One region of the Paenibacillus sp. LC231 genome, then DNA from elsewhere that is predicted to be linked to it. Evidence: a T-box and tRNA genes for the amino acid it is inferred to sense, from the RefSeq annotation. Region 1 holds a T-box; the other holds one or more tRNA genes.
What was found. The T-box of region 1 lies ahead of AK95_RS29140 (valine--tRNA ligase). A T-box ahead of a tRNA ligase gene usually reads a tRNA of that ligase, here a tRNA-Val.

Region 1 (8,935 bases):
AGCGTCTCTTCCGGTATGTCCTCGCCGTTATACTGAAACCGATTGGTAAACTTCGTAATATAGGGAGACGTGTAGGTGCCAACCGTGAATCCCCCTTGAAGCAGAACCTTTGTTAAAAAAGCGCATGTGGAGCCTTTCCCATTCGTTCCGGCCACGTGAATAAATTTTAACCGCCGCTCCGGATGGCCGAGCAGCTCCATCAATCGCTGAATTCTATCCATGCCCGGGCGGATTCCAAACGGAATCAGCCCGTTGATCCAAGCTACCGCTTCCTCATAGGTATGGAACGGAGCTGCCACTGCAGCTGCCGAATGATCAACCATCGTTCTCACCTTCTGGTCCAGATTCATTTTGCCCTTTAGCCTCTCAGTTCTTCGATGCGCGCAGTCACTTTACTGCGTTTGTCCGAGTAATCCGCAAGCTTCGCCCGTTCTTCTTCAATCACCTTTTCAGGTGCTTTCGATACGAAACCAGGATTGTTCAGCTTCTTCTCCACACGCTCGACTTCGCTGTTCAAGTGCTGAATTTCCTTTTCCAGACGCGTGATCTCCTGAGCGATATCGATCAACCCGGCAAGCGGCAGATACATTTCAACACCTGTTACCACGGCGGTCATCGCCTTATCCGGCGCCTCAAGCGCAAGGGAGGATTGATACTCCGACGTGTTGCAGAAGCGGCGAATATAATCCGCATTGCGATCGATGATGCCAGCAATTTGCTCGCTTACCGGCTTCAACTGGAGTTCTACTTTTTTGCTCATCGGTACGTTTACTTCCGCCCGGATGTTACGTACAGCACGGATGACATCCATCAGCAGGTTCATTTCTGTAACGGCTTCCGCATTCTCAAATGCCTCATCATAGGTCGGCCATGAAGCCAACATCACCGTCTCGCCTTCATGCGGCAAATGCTGCCAGATCTCTTCGGAAATGAACGGCATGAACGGGTGGATCAAGCGCATCGTGCGGTCCAGCACATAGGCAAGCACCGACTGCGTCTTTTTCTTGGCCGCTTGATCCTCGCCGTACAGGGACAGCTTAGCAAATTCAATATACCAGTCACACAGATCATCCCAGATGAAATTGTAGAGCAGTCGACCGGTTTCGCCAAATTCGTAGGCATCAATTAGACGCGTAATGTCGCGGGAAGTTTCGTTCAGACGATGCAAAATCCAACGGTCGGCCGTTCCCAGCTCTCCGGAAATGTCGATATCCGCCGCCGTGAAGCCCTCCAGATTCATGAGCGCAAAACGTGACGCATTCCAGATCTTGTTCGCGAAGTTACGCGCTTGTTCCACACGTTCCCAGCGGAATCGAAGATCCTGACCCGGCGTACTGCCGGTCGATATCATATAACGCATGGCATCTGCGCCATACTGTTCAATAACCTCGAGCGGATCGATACCATTGCCGAGCGACTTGGACATCTTGCGGCCTTCGCTATCCCGAACCAGACCATGGATAAGCGTATCTTTGAACGGCATTTGATCCGTAAATTCAAGCCCTTGGAAAATCATCCGCGAAACCCAGAACGGAATAATATCATAACCCGTTACGAGAACGCTTGTCGGATAATAACGTTTGAAATCCTCACTGTCCAGATTCGGCCAGCCCATGGTCGAGAACGGCCACAATGCCGAGCTGAACCAGGTATCCAGCACATCCTCATCCTGTCTCAGATCGTCCTTGCCAAGCTTCGCGCGCGCTTCCTCTTCATTCATGGCAACAACCACTTCGCCCGTGGATTCGGAATACCAGGCCGGAATCCGGTGGCCCCACCACAATTGACGGGAGATGCACCAATCGCGCACATTCTCCATCCAATGCAGGTAGGTTCTCTCGAACCGGTCAGGCACGAAATTTACGCCCTTGCCGGATTTCTGCGCAGTAACGACTGCTTCCGCAAGCGGCTGCATCTTAACGAACCACTGCGTCGACAGATACGGCTCGACAACGGCGCCGGATCTTTCGCTATGGCCAACCTGATGAACATGATCTTCGATACGAAGCAGCACGCCCGATTCCTTCATGTCGCTTACGATCTGCTTGCGGCATTCTGCTCGGTCAAGCCCCTGGTACTTGCCGGCAAATTCATTCATCGTCCCGGATTCATCCATCACGGTGATTTGCGGCAGATCATGTCTCAGACCCATTTCGAAGTCATTCGGATCATGGGCCGGCGTAATTTTAACCGCTCCGCTGCCGAAATCCTTCTCCACGTACTCATCGGCGATAACCGGAATTTCTCGGCCGACAATAGGCAGGACCAATGTCTTGCCGATCATATCTTTATAGCGCTCATCTTCCGGATGAACGGCTACCGCCGTATCACCCAGCATGGTCTCCGGGCGGGTGGTTGCTACGGTAATGGAGCCGCTGCCGTCTTTCAGCGGGTATTGCAAGTGGTACAAATGGCCGTTGACCTCTTTGTACTCCACTTCGATATCGGACAAAGCCGTGCGAGCAGCCGGGTCCCAGTTGATAATGCGTTTGCCGCGATATATAAGCCCCTTATCATAGAGCTTGACGAATACTTCCCGAACCGCTTCTGACAACCCCTCATCGAGCGTGAAACGCTCTCTGGAGTAATCGAGGGACAGGCCGATCTTGGACCATTGGTCACGGATCGTATTCGCATATAGATCCTTCCATTCCCACACTTTCTCCAGAAATTTTTCACGTCCCAGATCGTAGCGGGTAACACCTTCTTCGCGAAGCTTCTGCTCAACCTTGGTTTGCGTGGCGATGCCTGCATGGTCAGAGCCCGGCAACCACAACGCATCATAACCCTGCATCCGCTTTACGCGAATCAGGATATCCTGCAGCGTAAAATCAAGGGCATGGCCGATGTGAAGCATTCCCGTAACGTTTGGTGGAGGAATAACAATCGTATACGGCTCCGCGTCCGGTCGTTTGCCAGCTTCAAAGAAGCCGCCTTCCTTCCAGTACGGATACCATTTTTGTTCGGCTGCCTTCGGATCATACGTCGTCGGCATGTCTAACTGGGATTGGTTTTGTTTTTGATCCATATTTTCGTACCTCCGATACTGTTAATCAGTTTTGCCAACCCGTAATGTTTTAGCCTCCGGGCGTGGACATGGATATCCATGTTTGCGTGAAACAAAAAAAGCCCTTCGTCCTCAAAGGACGAAAGACTGTTCTCTCGCGGTACCACCTTTGTTTCGTGCTTATAATCAATCATTAATCGTATCCTCCCATGAAGAACGTGAAAGGCAAACGATCAAGCACGACACTTTACGCAGATAACGGCTGCGGCCGGCGAACTCTAACCAGGGTAGCGATCGATCCCTACTCTATCTCAAGTCCGCAACTCCGGGGCGACTTCGGCAAGCTGGTTCCTGCGGAATCTCACAGCGCTTGATAGCAATTCCGCTCTCTGAAGGCCATACCTTCCTACTCTTCCCGTTCAACGTTGTTCTAGCTTTAGGAATACCTGTACATATACTATTCAAATATACCGTGGTTGTTGCATATAGTCAATATTTCGAGTGTTTCCGAACGATTTAGACATCATACCTGTCGATCCAAAATAATTATAATACATTGTAATAAAGAAGCCCCGGCTCGTCCGATTCCCCTCTTCTTCTAATCTATTCCCGGCCATACACAAAAACAGGCCAAGGATATCCTACCTTGACCTGCTTGTTCTTACGCGATCGCTTCCTCCGCTGATTACTGGGGAATGTATAATACCTGGCCTTCTTCCACATTCTGCTCGGACATGCGGTTATATAACAAAAGCTCTCGCGGCGTCAGTTGATAACGCTCGGCAATCACGTCGAGTGTCTCCTCACGCTGCACAATGCACATCCGGACCTTGCGGAAAGGCGTTTCCTCATGGCGGTTACCCAGGAACAGACTCTTCCACTCCACGTCCTCGGCCGTTGCGGAGTCAGCCAATTCCTCCGTCTCTTCTTCCTCGTCCCGAGCGGCTTGATCCTGATCCTGAACCGTTCTGCTCGATTGAAGCAACGAAGAGAAGCCTACGCCCGATGCGCTGGTTGTGCTGCTGTTCTTCGTGTTGAAGGCCACCTTTAACTCGGGCTTGGTCGGAACCTCTTCGGCTTTAATGGAAACCTCTTCCGTTATATCATCCATATCCTCCGAAGGGAATTCTTCCTCAGCGAAAACAGGCTGCACTTCCTCCGTTTCCGGTGATTCCAGTACCGGAACGGCATCCACTTCTTCACCCTTACGCTCAATGACACCAGGGAAACTGGCTGCTGAATCTTCTTGCTCCGGCTCGGGCTGGACCGCAGCCCGTTCGAATTGCCATACACTTGGAATCGACGACTCAGCTGCCTGAGCTTCCGTCTCATTATGTAAGGCATATTCGACCGTATCCCGGGCTTCAGACGGTTTAGAAATGCTAATGGTGCTGTCTGCTGAGTCCTGTGAATCCCGTGTTTGGTTCTCATACTGCGCCCAGGATGCCAGATACTGCTGTGTGCGCGCATCCGTCCCGGACTCTTGAGCTCTGGTCTGAGCCTCGTTGAAGTAAGAAGGCGAAGTCGAGTTAGCGTCTGGATGAGTTCCGCTGCCATGAAGCTGGTCGTACGGGTTGGCTGCGAACTGCTGCTCCCCGTTCGAATACAAATCAGTCGCTTCAGGAGCATGTACCACTGTGAATTCCTCATTGGCCCATACTTGGTCGCGGGCTCCCGGAGCCGCCGCCTGAATTCCTTTGAGCGACAGAACCCCTGTAATGTTCAAGCTGCGTTTGGATAACAAATCCACGTCAAAATTCTCGATCTCGACCGCGATGTCATCCAATGATGATACCCGGTTCATCGGTACCGTGATTTCAACCGGGATCCAGTGTTCGAGCGGCTCCGTCTCTCCTGCTTCGGTGTCACCTTTATACAGGCCTGCAAGAAGCAGATGACCCCGAAGCGTAGCCTGGTCCTGCTGACTGATTACCTGAATATGCGGGATCAACTCCGCCTCTTCCAATTCTTCGATTCCCGGCAAATCTTCCGTTAAATTAATACGCTCGTAAATATCGAACCGCAATCCGTAAGACTGGTCAAACACGGGAATGTCCTCCTTTTTGGCATATACTATCCGTGATCTGTTATCACGGCATGAGCCTAAGTTTTGCCACTCAATTTATCTATATGCCGAAAATAGGAGAGCATGACTTTTTTGCGAATTGTGCTTGAAACTTACAGGTTCATTCAGGATCTTGCAAATTTTCTTACCGGTCCGATGTCTCTATGATTCGTTCTCTTAACTCCAACATATCCAGAGGCCAGGGTGCATTCACCTCAATATCCTCGCCCGAGAAAGGATGAGTAAATAGCAGACGTTCGCCATGCAGCGCTTGGCGCGGAAACGCCCCTGATCCTCCGTATAAGGAATCTCCCAGAAGCGGGTGTCCCATATGACTTAGATGCACCCGGATCTGATGCGTCCGGCCGGTTTCCAGTCGAATTTGCAGCAGGCTGGCTTTCGGATACACCTCGGATGATCGAATATGCGTGATCGCAGCCTGCCCGGTTAATGAAACTCTCCGACGGCTTGAATGATAGCGGTCTTTGCCTATCGGCAGATCGATTCTCTTCAGATCCTGAGAGACCCTCCCCTGAACGATAGCCGCGTATATCCGGACGATCTTCTTCTCCCGCATGTCCTCATCAAGCTTTAGCTGCGCATATTCATTCTTGGCGTACAGCACGGGACCTGTTGTATCCTTATCCAGCCGATGAATATGCCGGACTGCCGTATGGATGCCTTCGGCTTCGTAATATGCGGCAACCACATGATTCAGGGTCGTCTCGCGGCTCTCGTTGTCCGGATGGACCGCCATACCGGCCGGTTTATTAGCGACCAGGCAGAAATCATCCTCATACAATACATCAAGCTCCTGCCATCTCGGTTCGATGCCGTAATCCCGGTAAGGAAAAAGGACCAGCCGAAGCCGATCCCCTCTCCATTGTATCCCCTGTTCATGACGAAGCTTACGATACAGCTTCTCGGGCATACCGACCGTTTCCATAAGCCACTTGGCAGCCGCTTCGTTCCGATCCGGCAGACTCAATAGCGCCTTGCCCGGCGTCATCTCCAGCCATTCGCCGCGCTTGCTCCAATTCCCCCCGTAACTCATAGGCTTTTGAAGGCGTTATAGTTGGCTTCAATGGTAGCATCGATATCTTCTACCGTATGAGCGCCCGAGATAAACATGCCCTCGAACTGGGAAGGAGGTACGCTGACTCCCTCTTGGACCATCGCTGCAAAATAACGGCGGAAACGATCCAGATCACTAGTCTTGGCCGTATCGAAATTGACGACCGGCATATTCGTGAAGAAAGGACATACCATGGAGCCGATCCGGTTAATCGTAAGCGGGATACCGAATTCCTGAGCGTTACGCTCAAATCCTGCCTGAAGGCGGGCTCCCCGCTCCTCGAGCTGTTCATAGACGGCAGGCGTCAGCAGGTTCAGGGTCGTGTAACCAGCCGCCATGGCGAGCGGATTACCGCTTAACGTTCCTGCTTGATAGATCGGTCCTGCCGGGGCAATCTGATCCATCAGCTCACGCTTGCCTCCATAGGCACCGACTGGCAGACCGCCGCCAATCACCTTGCCCAAGCATGTCAAATCCGGTGTAACGCCATAACGTCCTTGCGCACAGTTCAGATCAACGCGGAATCCCGTCATCACCTCGTCAAAAATAAGCACGCTGCCATAATCAGAAGTGACCTTGCGAAGACCTTCCAGGAATCCCGGCTGCGGAGGGACCACGCCCATATTGCCTGCCACGGGCTCAACAATAACGGCTGCAATCTCTTCGCCGAACCGCTCAAAGGCAAGCTGTACCGATTCCAGATCGTTATAAGGAACCGCAATGGTGTTGGAAGCAACGCTTTCAGGCACACCCGGGCTATCAGGAAGTCCAAGCGTTGCGATGCCCGATCCCGCTTTAATCAGAAGACTGTCGGCGTGGCCATGATAGGAGCCCTCGAATTTAATGATTTTGCTGCGTCCTGTATAACCGCGCGCTAGACGGATAGCACTCATGGTTGCTTCCGTACCGGAATTCACCATCCGCACGACCTCGATCGACGGCACGCGTTCACAGACGAGCTTCGCCATCTTCGTTTCCAATAGGGTTGGAGCACCGAAGCTGGTCCCCTTGGCAGCTGTCTCCTGAAGCGCTTCAACAACCTCAGGATGCGCGTGACCCATAATCAGCGGCCCCCAGGAACCGACATAATCGATAAAGCTGTTGCCATCGATATCATATACCCGGCTGCCTTCTCCGCGATCGATATAAATCGGAGTTAGTTCAACAGACTTAAACGCACGTACCGGACTGTTGACACCGCCGGGAATATATAACTTCGCTTCTTCAAAAGCAGAACGCGACAAATCTTCTTTTCGCAAATCTTGTCTCATCGTATGCACTCCTAACTCTTTCATCGTTAATGGTTACTAGCTGCGCATCCAGCGTGCTGCGTCCTTCGAGAAATACGTAATGATAATGTCCGCACCGGCACGCTTCATCCCGGTCAGCAACTCCATCACAATCGCCTGCTCACTGATCCATCCCTGCTGAGCAGCTGCTTTAATCATGGAATACTCACCACTCACGTTGTATGCAACAATCGGCAGATCAAACTGGTCTCTCAGCAATCGGACAACATCAAGGTAGGCCATAGCCGGTTTCACCATCAGCATATCGGCGCCTTCCAGCACGTCCGTCTCCGCCTCGCGAAGCGCCTCTCTTACATTAGCCGGATCCATCTGATATGTTTTGCGGTCGCCGAATTGCGGAGCGGAATCGGCAGCCTCACGGAAGGGTCCGTAAAAGGCTGAAGCGTACTTAACGGAGTAAGACATGATCGGCACGTTATAAAATCCGGCTTCATCAAGACCAGAGCGAATGGCTTGGACAAAACCGTCCATCATATTCGAAGGTGCAATTATGTCGGCTCCAGCTTTGGCCTGGGAAACCGCTGTACGAACGAGCAGTTCCAGCGACTCGTCGTTTAATACATCGCCGCAGGTGTGGCCGTCACGCTCAAAGGTATGCACCATACCGCAGTGGCCGTGGTCGGTAAATTCGCACAGACACGTATCAGCAATCACCAAAAGATCGGGATGCCACGACTTGATGAGACGGGTAGCCTCTTGGACTATCCCGTCATCCGCAAAACCGGATGTGCCCACGCTGTCTTTCGTCTCGGGAATTCCGAACAGGAGCACAGCAGGAATGCCTAGACTTACGATTTCGTCTACTTCCTCTTGTAAGGTATCAAGCGAAAAATGATAGACGCCTGGCATGGAGGAAATCTCCGATTTCACACCACTGCCATAGGTCACGAAGATCGGCTGAACCAGATCCTCCGTATGAAGCACGGTCTCGCGGACCATGCTGCGAATGCCGGCATTTTGACGCAGCCGACGATGGCGTACGATTGGAAAACTCATGACGTATACCTCCAAATGATGTAATTTCGTTCACGTATATAAGAGATTATCGATATTATGGCGCAACACGGCGTGGATCGTTCTCGTTCCAAATGCACAAGGCCTTAACCAGACTGTCGACCGTCGCTTCCTCGGCGAGGAGGGATACGTGCAGTCCGGCTTCTTCAGCCGTCTGCGCGGTTAATGGTCCGATGCAAGCAATCGTTGAACCTTTCAACAGTTCGACTGGATCTGCCACGCCCATCCCCTTCAGCACCTTCAGCAGATTGGTAACCGTAGAAGAACTGGTGAACGTAACGGCGTGAATGCCTCCATCTTCAAGCAGCTTCAGCAGCTCATCATCGTCCTCGCCGCACAGCACGTTCTCATAGATCACGGCTTCCGTCACGTGCAGTCCCATTTCCGTCAGCTTCTCCGGCAGCCACTTGCGTGCGAGATCGCCGCGAGGCAGCAGCACGCGCTGACCGGGCTGGAGCTCTGAA
Region 2 (8,935 bases), on a different contig from region 1:
AATGATCTCGAAGTGATGCAATCCACCAGTCCTTGCCTGGATGCTTATCAACTGGAGGAAACAAAGGACTTCGTTCAGCATGTGATCCTGGGCTCTTCCTCCTCGAAGAGCTATCTGATCCTGTTGAAGGATACCGGCAGACCGATCGGCATCATGTCATTGATTCATATCGATACCAAGAACCGGAATGCGGAGTGCATCATCGACATTGGCGAAAAGACTTCTTGGGGCAAAGGGTACGGCTTTGAAGCGATGACGCTTTTGCTCGATTATGCTTTTTTGGAAATGAATCTGCACAGGGTAAGCTTGCGAGTATTTTCCTTCAACCTTAAAGCGATCAAGCTGTATGAAAAAATCGGATTTGTCCACGAAGGCAGCTCCAGGCAGAGCTTGTACCGGAATGGCGACTGGCATGACATCGTGCATATGGGGATATTGCAGAGCGAGTATGCGTCAAAAGGTTGATTTTCACCTACTTCCATAATAAGGTAGGTATGTGAAGTCAATGAGGGAATGGAGAATCATATCATGTCCGAAAATGAAGTGTTATGGATTCAAGACCTGCGCATGAAATATGATAATCGTTACGTGCTGAACGGTATCGACTTGGAGGTACGCCGGGGCGAGATGATTGGATATATCGGTCCGAACGGAGCGGGGAAGAGCACGACGGTCAAGATCATGCTCGGGCTGGTTGAGGGGTACACGGGGACAGTCCGCATATTCGGTCAGGATATTTCCGATGGGAATATCGATTATAAACGTAGAATTGGATATGTCCCCGAGGTGGCCGAATTGTACGATCAGTTAACGGCTGCCGAGTATTTGACCTTTATAGGCGAGTTGTACGGACTTACATATGATGCAGCGGATGATAAGGCGAAGCAATTAATGGAATGTTTTGACATGGAAAAGGCCTATCACTCCCGGATCGCTACGTTTTCAAAAGGAATGCGGCAAAAGGTGCTGCTGATCTCGAGCCTGCTGCATGACCCTGATCTGTTGTTTCTGGATGAACCCTTAAGCGGGCTGGATGCGAACAGCGTGATGGTGGTCAAGGAAGTATTGGCTCAGCTCTCGGCCCAGGGCAAGACGATTTTTTATTCCTCACATATTATGGACGTCGTTGAGAAAATCAGCAGCCGGATCATCCTGCTTGCTGACAGCCGGGTAGTGGCGGACGGAACGTTCAAAGAATTACAACAGCATTCTCATGAGGGGTCCCTGGAAGAAGTGTTTAATCAGCTGACGGGGTTCCATGACCATGCCCGTATTGCGGAACGGTTCGTATCGATCGTTCGGGAGGGAAGTTGATATGGGGGGATCGGAATCATCGTTTCGAATGCTGAAGATACTGGATCGCTTTCAGGGAATTATTTCGAGAATGGGTGTCGACTATGCAACCCTGCGCCGGATCCTCCATGTCAAATTGCTGATGGATTCGAGGCGTGCACCTGTCATATTATCTTCAAGCAACAGGAAGAAAGAAGAAGAGCAGGACAAGAACCTGTTTGTCAGCTCCCTCTGGCTGTACGGCTTAATCGGGCTTGTCCTAACGCCGTTTGTGTTCTGGAGCGATCCGGAATATTTAATGCCGATGAGCATCCTGTCTGCGATCCTCATGTTCTTGATCATGAGCTCCATGATTTCAGATTTCTCTTCCGTGCTGCTTGATGTGCGCGACCGCAGCATTTTGATGACAAAGCCGATCGACGGTCGTACGGTCGGGTTGGCGAGATCGATTCATGCTGGAATTTACTTGCTGCTGCTTACCGGCGCTCTCAGCAGGCTCACTGGTCGTAGGATTGATCAAGCATGGCGTGCTGTTCTTTCTGATCTATATCCTGGAGTTAATTCTGATGAATATGCTCATTCTGGTGAGCACTTCCTTGGTTTATCTGTTGCTGCTTAAGTATTGGGATGGAGAGAAACTGAAGGATCTGATCAATTATGTACAGATTGGACTTTCCGCCGCGCTGGCCATTGGCTATCAGTTTGTGATTCGTTCCTTTGATCTGATTGATTTCAATTTGGTATTTACGCCGGCCTGGTGGCAGATTCTGCTTCCGCCAGTGTGGTTTGCGGCTCCGTATGAGTGGTTGTTTGGCGAGGGGAGCGGGTGGCTGACCGTACTCTCGTTGCTGGCTGTACTCGTACCGATTGTGCTTATGATCGTTTATGTCCGTTATATTCCTTCTTTCGAGCAGCATCTGGAGAAGCTGGCTCACAGCGAAGCGGGAAAAGGGCGGGAGCGCGGGCGCTTGGACAGATTCTTGGCCAAATTGGTATGCCGGTCGCGCACGGAGCAGGCTTGTTTCCGATTATCTGCCAGCATGCTGAAGAATGAGAGAGAGTTTAAGCTTAAAGTGTATCCAACACTCGGATTGTCCGTGTTACTGCCTTATTTATTTTTTGTCTCCACAATCCGCAACTCCTCATTGGCCGAAATCAGCCAGGGATCGTCGTACTATGTACTGCACACGATGCTCATTATGATTGTAACGGTCGTCATGATGCTGAAATTCTCCGGCAAGCCCAAAGCCTTCTGGCTGTTTGGCGCAGCCCCGATGCCAAGCATGAATCCGTTATACCTAGGGGCGTTAAAGGCTTTTGCGGTCAAAATGTTCCTGCCGCTCTTCACTGTGAATGCGGTCATATTCCTGATTCTGTTCGGAAGCCGGATTATCCCGGATGTTCTCATCGTATTCCTTACCGGCTTGGTGTTGATTCCTTTATCAGCCAAGGCAATTCTGCGCACTCCACCGTTCTCTCAGGCGTTTAATATGGCTCAGCAGAAAGACGGCTGGTGGGTGCTGCTATTCTTTATTGTAGTGGGCGGATTATGGGGTTTGCATTATGCAAGCAGCACCATTCCCTATGGCATGTTAGCATATATCCTCACGCTGCTCGTTGCGAATGGTTTGGCATGGACCAAGCTGTATAAGTGAATCGGGGAATGACAGGAAGAGCAGGGGAAGATGAAGCGGGTTACGCTAAGAGGATAAAATTTGGATCAGTTGCCGGGTATAGAACCTTACCGGGTGCAGGGTTATGTGAATTAGATCGGGCAGAGCGGAAGGATCAAGGCTAATTCCCCAGTCTCCTTCGCTCCACCCGGATAGCATGGATGGAGGCCTGGGTGCTTCCAAATTATAGGTTTCCCGTAATCGATTTGGATGCCTTTTCTTTCATTTTTTAGATTGTAAACGGTTGAACAGGAACGTAGGTTCGTATATAATAGAGATATAGCAAATAAACTTCCTATTTCACCCTTCACTTCATAGATCCATGATGGATTCCCCCACTTATGTATTTAATTACCTGTTGTTATGCCCTCCGGGCCTTATATAATCAACTTAGATGATGTCAGGATGTTAATATAGTAGGAACTGAGTTTATTCTGGCTTAGTCATTTTCGCAAGGTCGTGGATTCTTGATAACTAGTGCTTAATTTTCGTTTGGTATATGGATTGAACGTCAGCGATTTAATTCGTTTTGGTGTATACGAAGTTCTAAGCTGTTCTTTTTTAGAATTTTTGGCCAAACCGGAGACATAAACGACGTTAATGTTTTTACATTTTCCATCACAGTTTCCAGACATATAAGAAGTGGCAGGCGCCATCGGAATTGACCTCAAGAACATGCATCATTTAGGACGACTCGATAGAAACTGAGGGTCTGTCGGTATACCGTTTATTTATGGACGTTATAACCATCAGTGTAATCAGGATAAATCGAGAAGTGGCGTAGTACACATTTAACCATTTCTTATGGTGTAGGGAGGAAATCTTTGAATGGAAGTTATTTGGTTTATGTTGTTTTCAACATTTGAAACACTGGCTATTTATTCGCTAATCATGACGTTGCTTAGATTCAAGACGACAGAGTACATAGGGCAGGCGTTGATTGTCATGATCCTTGCCAACTTACAAAGTTTTATCATGCGCAACGAACTTCAATTGGATTTTCTAGCCCCTCTCATCACCGTGCTGATCTTCGTTTTCTTATTTTCAGCCATTATTAAGATCCCGGTTATCTGGTCGGCGATCTGCACCATTCTGGGTTATATGTTTTATGCGTTAATTCAAACGGCATATCTGACAACGATATTCGGATCGATCGACTCCATTCAGACCGATCATGCCAATGGTTATATTCTTCAAATCCTCTCAGGTGCGACAGGACTATTGATATCCTGGATTATGTACAGGTTTGGTATTGGGTTTAAGTACGATCTGGAAAAGCTGCGCATTAAATTTGAACATGTTCTATTGATCACGTTGATTATCGTGGTGTTGATATTAATTGCAATTCTATTTTACCTTAATCGTTTATGGCTGCACCTTCTCTTCTTTGGAATAACATTTGGAATCTTCTTGTATTATGCCATCAATACAGAGGAGCGGGAATCTTATGATCATAGAAGGCTTGTCAAAGCGGATAGCGGAGGGGATCAAACGCCAGGTACCCGACCATAAGTCCTCTGTTTCTGTTCTGAAACATGCGATCACCATCATTTTAAACGTATTGTGTATTGTGGTCTTCACGCTGCTTATCTCTATTTTTACAGGTAACATGAAGCAGGCTGTGATAGCTTTGGTGGGTTTTGCGGTACTAAGGCAATTTTCCGGAGGATATCATCTTAAGACGGGGGCAGGCTGTATTGCATTCACGACAGCGCTATTCACTCTGGTGTCTTTTGCGGATATGGGGAATGCAGGCATTCTCGTAATTACTGCTCTCAGTCTGTCGCTGGTGATGCTGTTCGCTCCCAGCCGAATTGAGAAGCAGTCCCGAATACCGAGGAAGCATTACGCAAAACTTCGCTTGATTAGCTGTTTCATCGTGATATTTAACTTTGGACTCCAGTCCCCAACATTGGCTGTCATATTTTTGGTCCAGGCTATCAGTTTAATACGCTGGAAAGGAGGACAAGCTCATGTTATGGATCCATAGGATTAGACATCGGTTGTTTTCGTTTATCGCATCTGCTCTGACGTTGGTAGCTGTTTTTGTAGTTAATACTGCAAGTCCCGTTTTTGTATACAGCGGAGAGACGCCGGAAGAACTGTTAAAGTAAGTCTTGATCCTTCGTAAGGGGACTGGGGTACTTAAAGATAATGGTATAAATAAAGATGAATATGTAGGTTATGATTTCCGGCACCTTTCTGGGTACCGGTTTTTTTGTATGGATAAGTGGAAGTCAAGCCTGGAATGGTGTCGTTGATCTTCGATAAAGATACACAACATTCGGGATCAGTGGATCCGGGCAACGTACCTGGAGACGGGGAAACCCGACTTTGTCCCCCCAATTCGTCCCCTTTGGGTGAAATTCAGCTAGCTAATCTAAAGAAGGAAAAAAGAAAAAACCCTTGATGCCAATGGCATCAAGGGTTTACGGTTATGATCTGTAGTGGGCTCGAACCACTGACCCCTACCCTGTCAAGATAGTGCTCTCCCAGCTGAGCTAACAGATCATGAAATATTTAAAAAGGTAATTCATATATTACCAGCAGACAATGCGACTGTCAATGGTTTTCTCGTTATAAAAAATCACATTCCGGTTCAGACTAAATACAGCATGTATTTGCCAGTGGAGGAGCGTGAATGGTATGGCAGGTGGGAAATCCCATCATTTCAAACGAGCCGGACTGGTGCTCTCGTTGCTGGGGGTAACTGTACTGGGCAGCGGTTGCAGTATCCCGGAGAGAACGTCGGTGCAGCTGGAGCCGCTCCATGGATCAGCAGCGCCCGTAATGCTCGATGTTTACGGCCGTTCTGTAGATCAGGACGTGTATTCCAAGCAGGGAAGCGGGGCACTGGAGCCGGTACCGCCGATGGATTCGGTGGACACATTACGTGATCTCCAACCATAAAGGGGTGCAGCAACGAATCCGTAACAGATCAGTCGTAAGAATGTCTGTATCCATTGCTTGAATAACGAGCAGAACAAACCGTCGGCTGGCAGGTTGGCGGTTTGCTGTAAAACGGCCGAGGTTATTCCTCATCCCATTTGCGGGAATAACCTTTTTTAATCGCCCAAAAGATAGGGTAGATGATAACGGCTGAGATGATAACAGCCCAAAATATCGTGGCTCCCATGCCCATAAAGGCCATGCTCCTTTCAAGAAAACGTTAGCTTATACTATACAGGAAAACGATTATTTTGTATAATATCTCGATCTGCGATATCACTAGAATTGATTCTACATAAAGAGGTGTTGAAATGGCAGCAGAAATCATAAATGTATCAACCGAAGAGCAATTGCAGCAGGCGCTGGATATCCGGAAGGATGTTTTCGTGCTTGAACAGAAGGTGCCGATTGACCTGGAGATCGATGAGTACGATCGTCTGGAATCCGATGCGTTTCATGTCCTGATCAAATCGGAAGGTCAATACGCGGCAACCGGACGTATCACCTATTACAATAAAGACTCCGCCAAAATGCAGCGAATTGCGGTGCGTAAGCCATTCCGCTCCAAAGGGATAGGGCGTGTGCTGATGATGGCATTGGAAGCGCAGGCGCGTGAATTGAAGCTGCAGTATTCTGTACTGGATGCACAGGTGCAAGCGGAGGCATTTTATCGCAAGCTTGGGTATGAGACCATTTCGGACGAGCCGTTTGATGATGCGGGCATTCCCCACGTTCGTATGAAAAAGGAACTGTAGGCTTCTTACCATATTAAGGTGCTAATGATCCTCACTGTTTAAAAGAAAAGACCTCGAGTATCGACTCGAGGTCTTTTTAGTCATGATTTTAAAAGTTTGGCAAATTGTCCAGGTTGTTGCTTGGATCGCCATCCGCATTGGAGCGAAGATGTTCGTCTCCGTCACGTCCACGGAATACGTTCAGGTTTTTGATCTCTTTATTCTTGGCCATTTGTTGCGCTGTCTTGTAGTCAACGACACTGCCGTTATCCAGCTTAAGTTCGATGATGTCGCCATCTCCGTTTTTACGGACGCCTACGACTTCTTGTTGTGTATTATCCATATGAATCGCCTCCCGGCATTAGTGTTCCCGGGAAACCTCATAAACTATTCATCTATACTGAACTACCATTCGTATACCCGCTGCTGCTCCACAAATTCCATGATGCCGGTCTTTCCAATGAAAGCTTCGACCTCATCGCTGTAATGCATGAGATAGGTGCGCTCCTGAATTTCTTGTGGTAGGCTAAGCAGCTGATCCAGTGTCGTATGAACCTCGCCAGGGCCTTGCAGCTGACATTCATGCAGAATCACTTCACAATCCCGCTCATTCACCAATTGGTTGAGCAGTATAGGGTCGAATACCATGTCAGCACTGTAAAAAATCCGATCATTCAGATAAAGCGAATAGCTGTCCTTGCCGGGAATATGCTGCGTATGAATCAGTTCTACCGAGATGCCGGATGAAATATGGGTCTTCACTCCCGGTTTCAGAGGGTGTACGTCAAATACATCATGCAGGGAGGAGATATGTCCCTGTTGATATAAGCCGCCTTTGAGGGTGTGCTCCCATATCGGTTCCACCAGCGTCTCGGCAATATAGAGTGGGAGCTTACGGTTGTATTTCATTTTCATAATAAAAGCCAGCTCCTCAAGTCCGCCTACATGGTCAGCATGAATGTGAGTGATAAGCACAGCATCCATATCGTTAAAGGTCTTATTCAGCTGATGAAGTGCCATTGGAGCGGTGATGCCGCAGTCAATGAGAAGTGTGAAATTCCCGTCATGGACCAGTGCGTTATTGTTATAGTAGTTCTTGGCAAACGCACTGCCGGTGCCAAGCATTTGCAATTTTAGTGTCAATGGATGAAACCTCCTGATGAAATGAAGTGTAGTCCCCGTATGCTAATGTATATTTTAACGAATTCCATGTCGATTTACACGGATTATATGATCGAATCGGGGCCGAAATGCATTATAATTCGTGATAGGACCAATCGTTACGCACGAGGAAAAAATTTTACCACAAAGTGCAAAATTGTCCGCAACTTGTTTTTTGACATGTAGTATACACATATAACAACAAGATGAGCCAATGGAGGGAAATGATTATTATGAAATGGAAAAAAGTGATGGCATGTATGCTAGTGCTCTCTTTAATGGGTGGCAGCACCCTTTTGTTCGCAGATTCCGTTAATGAGCGTGTCCGTGTCTGGCTGAACGGTCATGAATTGAAGGATGGCGGATATTTAATTGATGGCAAAACCTATGTGCCGGTTCGGGAATTTGACGGCGCTGTGGATTGGAATCCCGCGAATGGACAAGTTCAAATCATCAAGCCGAACGTGCATATTTTTCTGTTTAAAGGAGATACTGTATTCGGCAACGTGAACAAGGGGAAGCTGAAATTCAATGTTTTTAGCCAGGTTGACAGCTTAAACAACGATATTCATTCCGTGAAAGTAGCGATTGAGGATCCTTCGGGCAATATCAAGGACATTCAATCCCAGGAAGTGAAGGACCGCAAGGATAACTTCTGGTTCCGAACCTATGATTTCACATATGATTTCAAAACGGCGGGAAAATACTCGGTGGGCTTTTATGTAAAAGTCAAATCGGAGGACGGTTTTGTGAAAGTTGCGGAGAAAGTGATTACTGCCCTAAATTAAGGGGCCCTAAGGCACTTGGCAGAAATTGACCTGAAGAAGCTATCCGTGATACGATACGAAAGTATGATAATTTAACCGAAGTGAGGTTTTTTCAATGAGTGAACACAAACATGAACACGGAGATGCTTGCGGCTGCGGTCACGATCATGACCACGACCACGAACATGAAGAGTTTGTGCTGACATTGACGGATGAAGAAGGAAAAGAAGTAGAGATGGTTCTTGTGGAGACATTTGATGTCGGCGAGAAGCTTTACGCGCTTTTGCTTGAACGCGAAAATCCGGAAGCGGACGGCGTCATTCTACGTATGGAAGAAGAGAACGAGGAAATGGTTCTT

Region 2: it has a tRNA-Val gene. The T-box ahead of AK95_RS29140 (valine--tRNA ligase) is inferred to sense a tRNA for this amino acid. The anticodon was not compared.

The regions. Positions count from the first base shown of each region.
Region 1 covers NZ_JFOM01000054.1:28,854-37,788, forward strand. The annotation lists gene AK95_RS29135 (bifunctional folylpolyglutamate synthase/dihydrofolate synthase) at 1-350, opposite strand, end outside; gene AK95_RS29140 (valine--tRNA ligase) at 359-3,028, opposite strand; T-box leader at 3,140-3,439, opposite strand; gene AK95_RS29150 (LysM peptidoglycan-binding domain-containing protein) at 3,693-5,054, opposite strand; gene AK95_RS29155 (RluA family pseudouridine synthase) at 5,218-6,126, opposite strand; gene hemL (glutamate-1-semialdehyde 2,1-aminomutase) at 6,123-7,418, opposite strand; gene hemB (porphobilinogen synthase) at 7,455-8,453, opposite strand; gene cobA (uroporphyrinogen-III C-methyltransferase) at 8,509-8,935, opposite strand, start outside.
Region 2 covers NZ_JFOM01000049.1:382,222-391,156, forward strand. The annotation lists gene AK95_RS27245 (GNAT family N-acetyltransferase) at 1-465, shown strand, start outside; gene AK95_RS27250 (ABC transporter ATP-binding protein) at 529-1,314, shown strand; gene AK95_RS35000 (hypothetical protein) at 1,316-1,912, shown strand; gene AK95_RS27255 (hypothetical protein) at 1,860-2,948, shown strand; gene AK95_RS27260 (hypothetical protein) at 3,795-4,478, shown strand; gene AK95_RS27265 (accessory gene regulator ArgB-like protein) at 4,414-4,956, shown strand; gene AK95_RS33685 (cyclic lactone autoinducer peptide) at 4,940-5,080, shown strand; tRNA gene AK95_RS27270 (tRNA-Val) at 5,405-5,477, opposite strand; gene AK95_RS27275 (hypothetical protein) at 5,613-5,876, shown strand; gene AK95_RS27280 (GNAT family N-acetyltransferase) at 6,227-6,670, shown strand; gene AK95_RS27285 (DUF3892 domain-containing protein) at 6,759-6,992, opposite strand; gene AK95_RS27290 (MBL fold metallo-hydrolase) at 7,055-7,792, opposite strand; gene AK95_RS27295 (copper amine oxidase) at 8,044-8,598, shown strand; gene AK95_RS27300 (DUF1292 domain-containing protein) at 8,693-8,935, shown strand, end outside.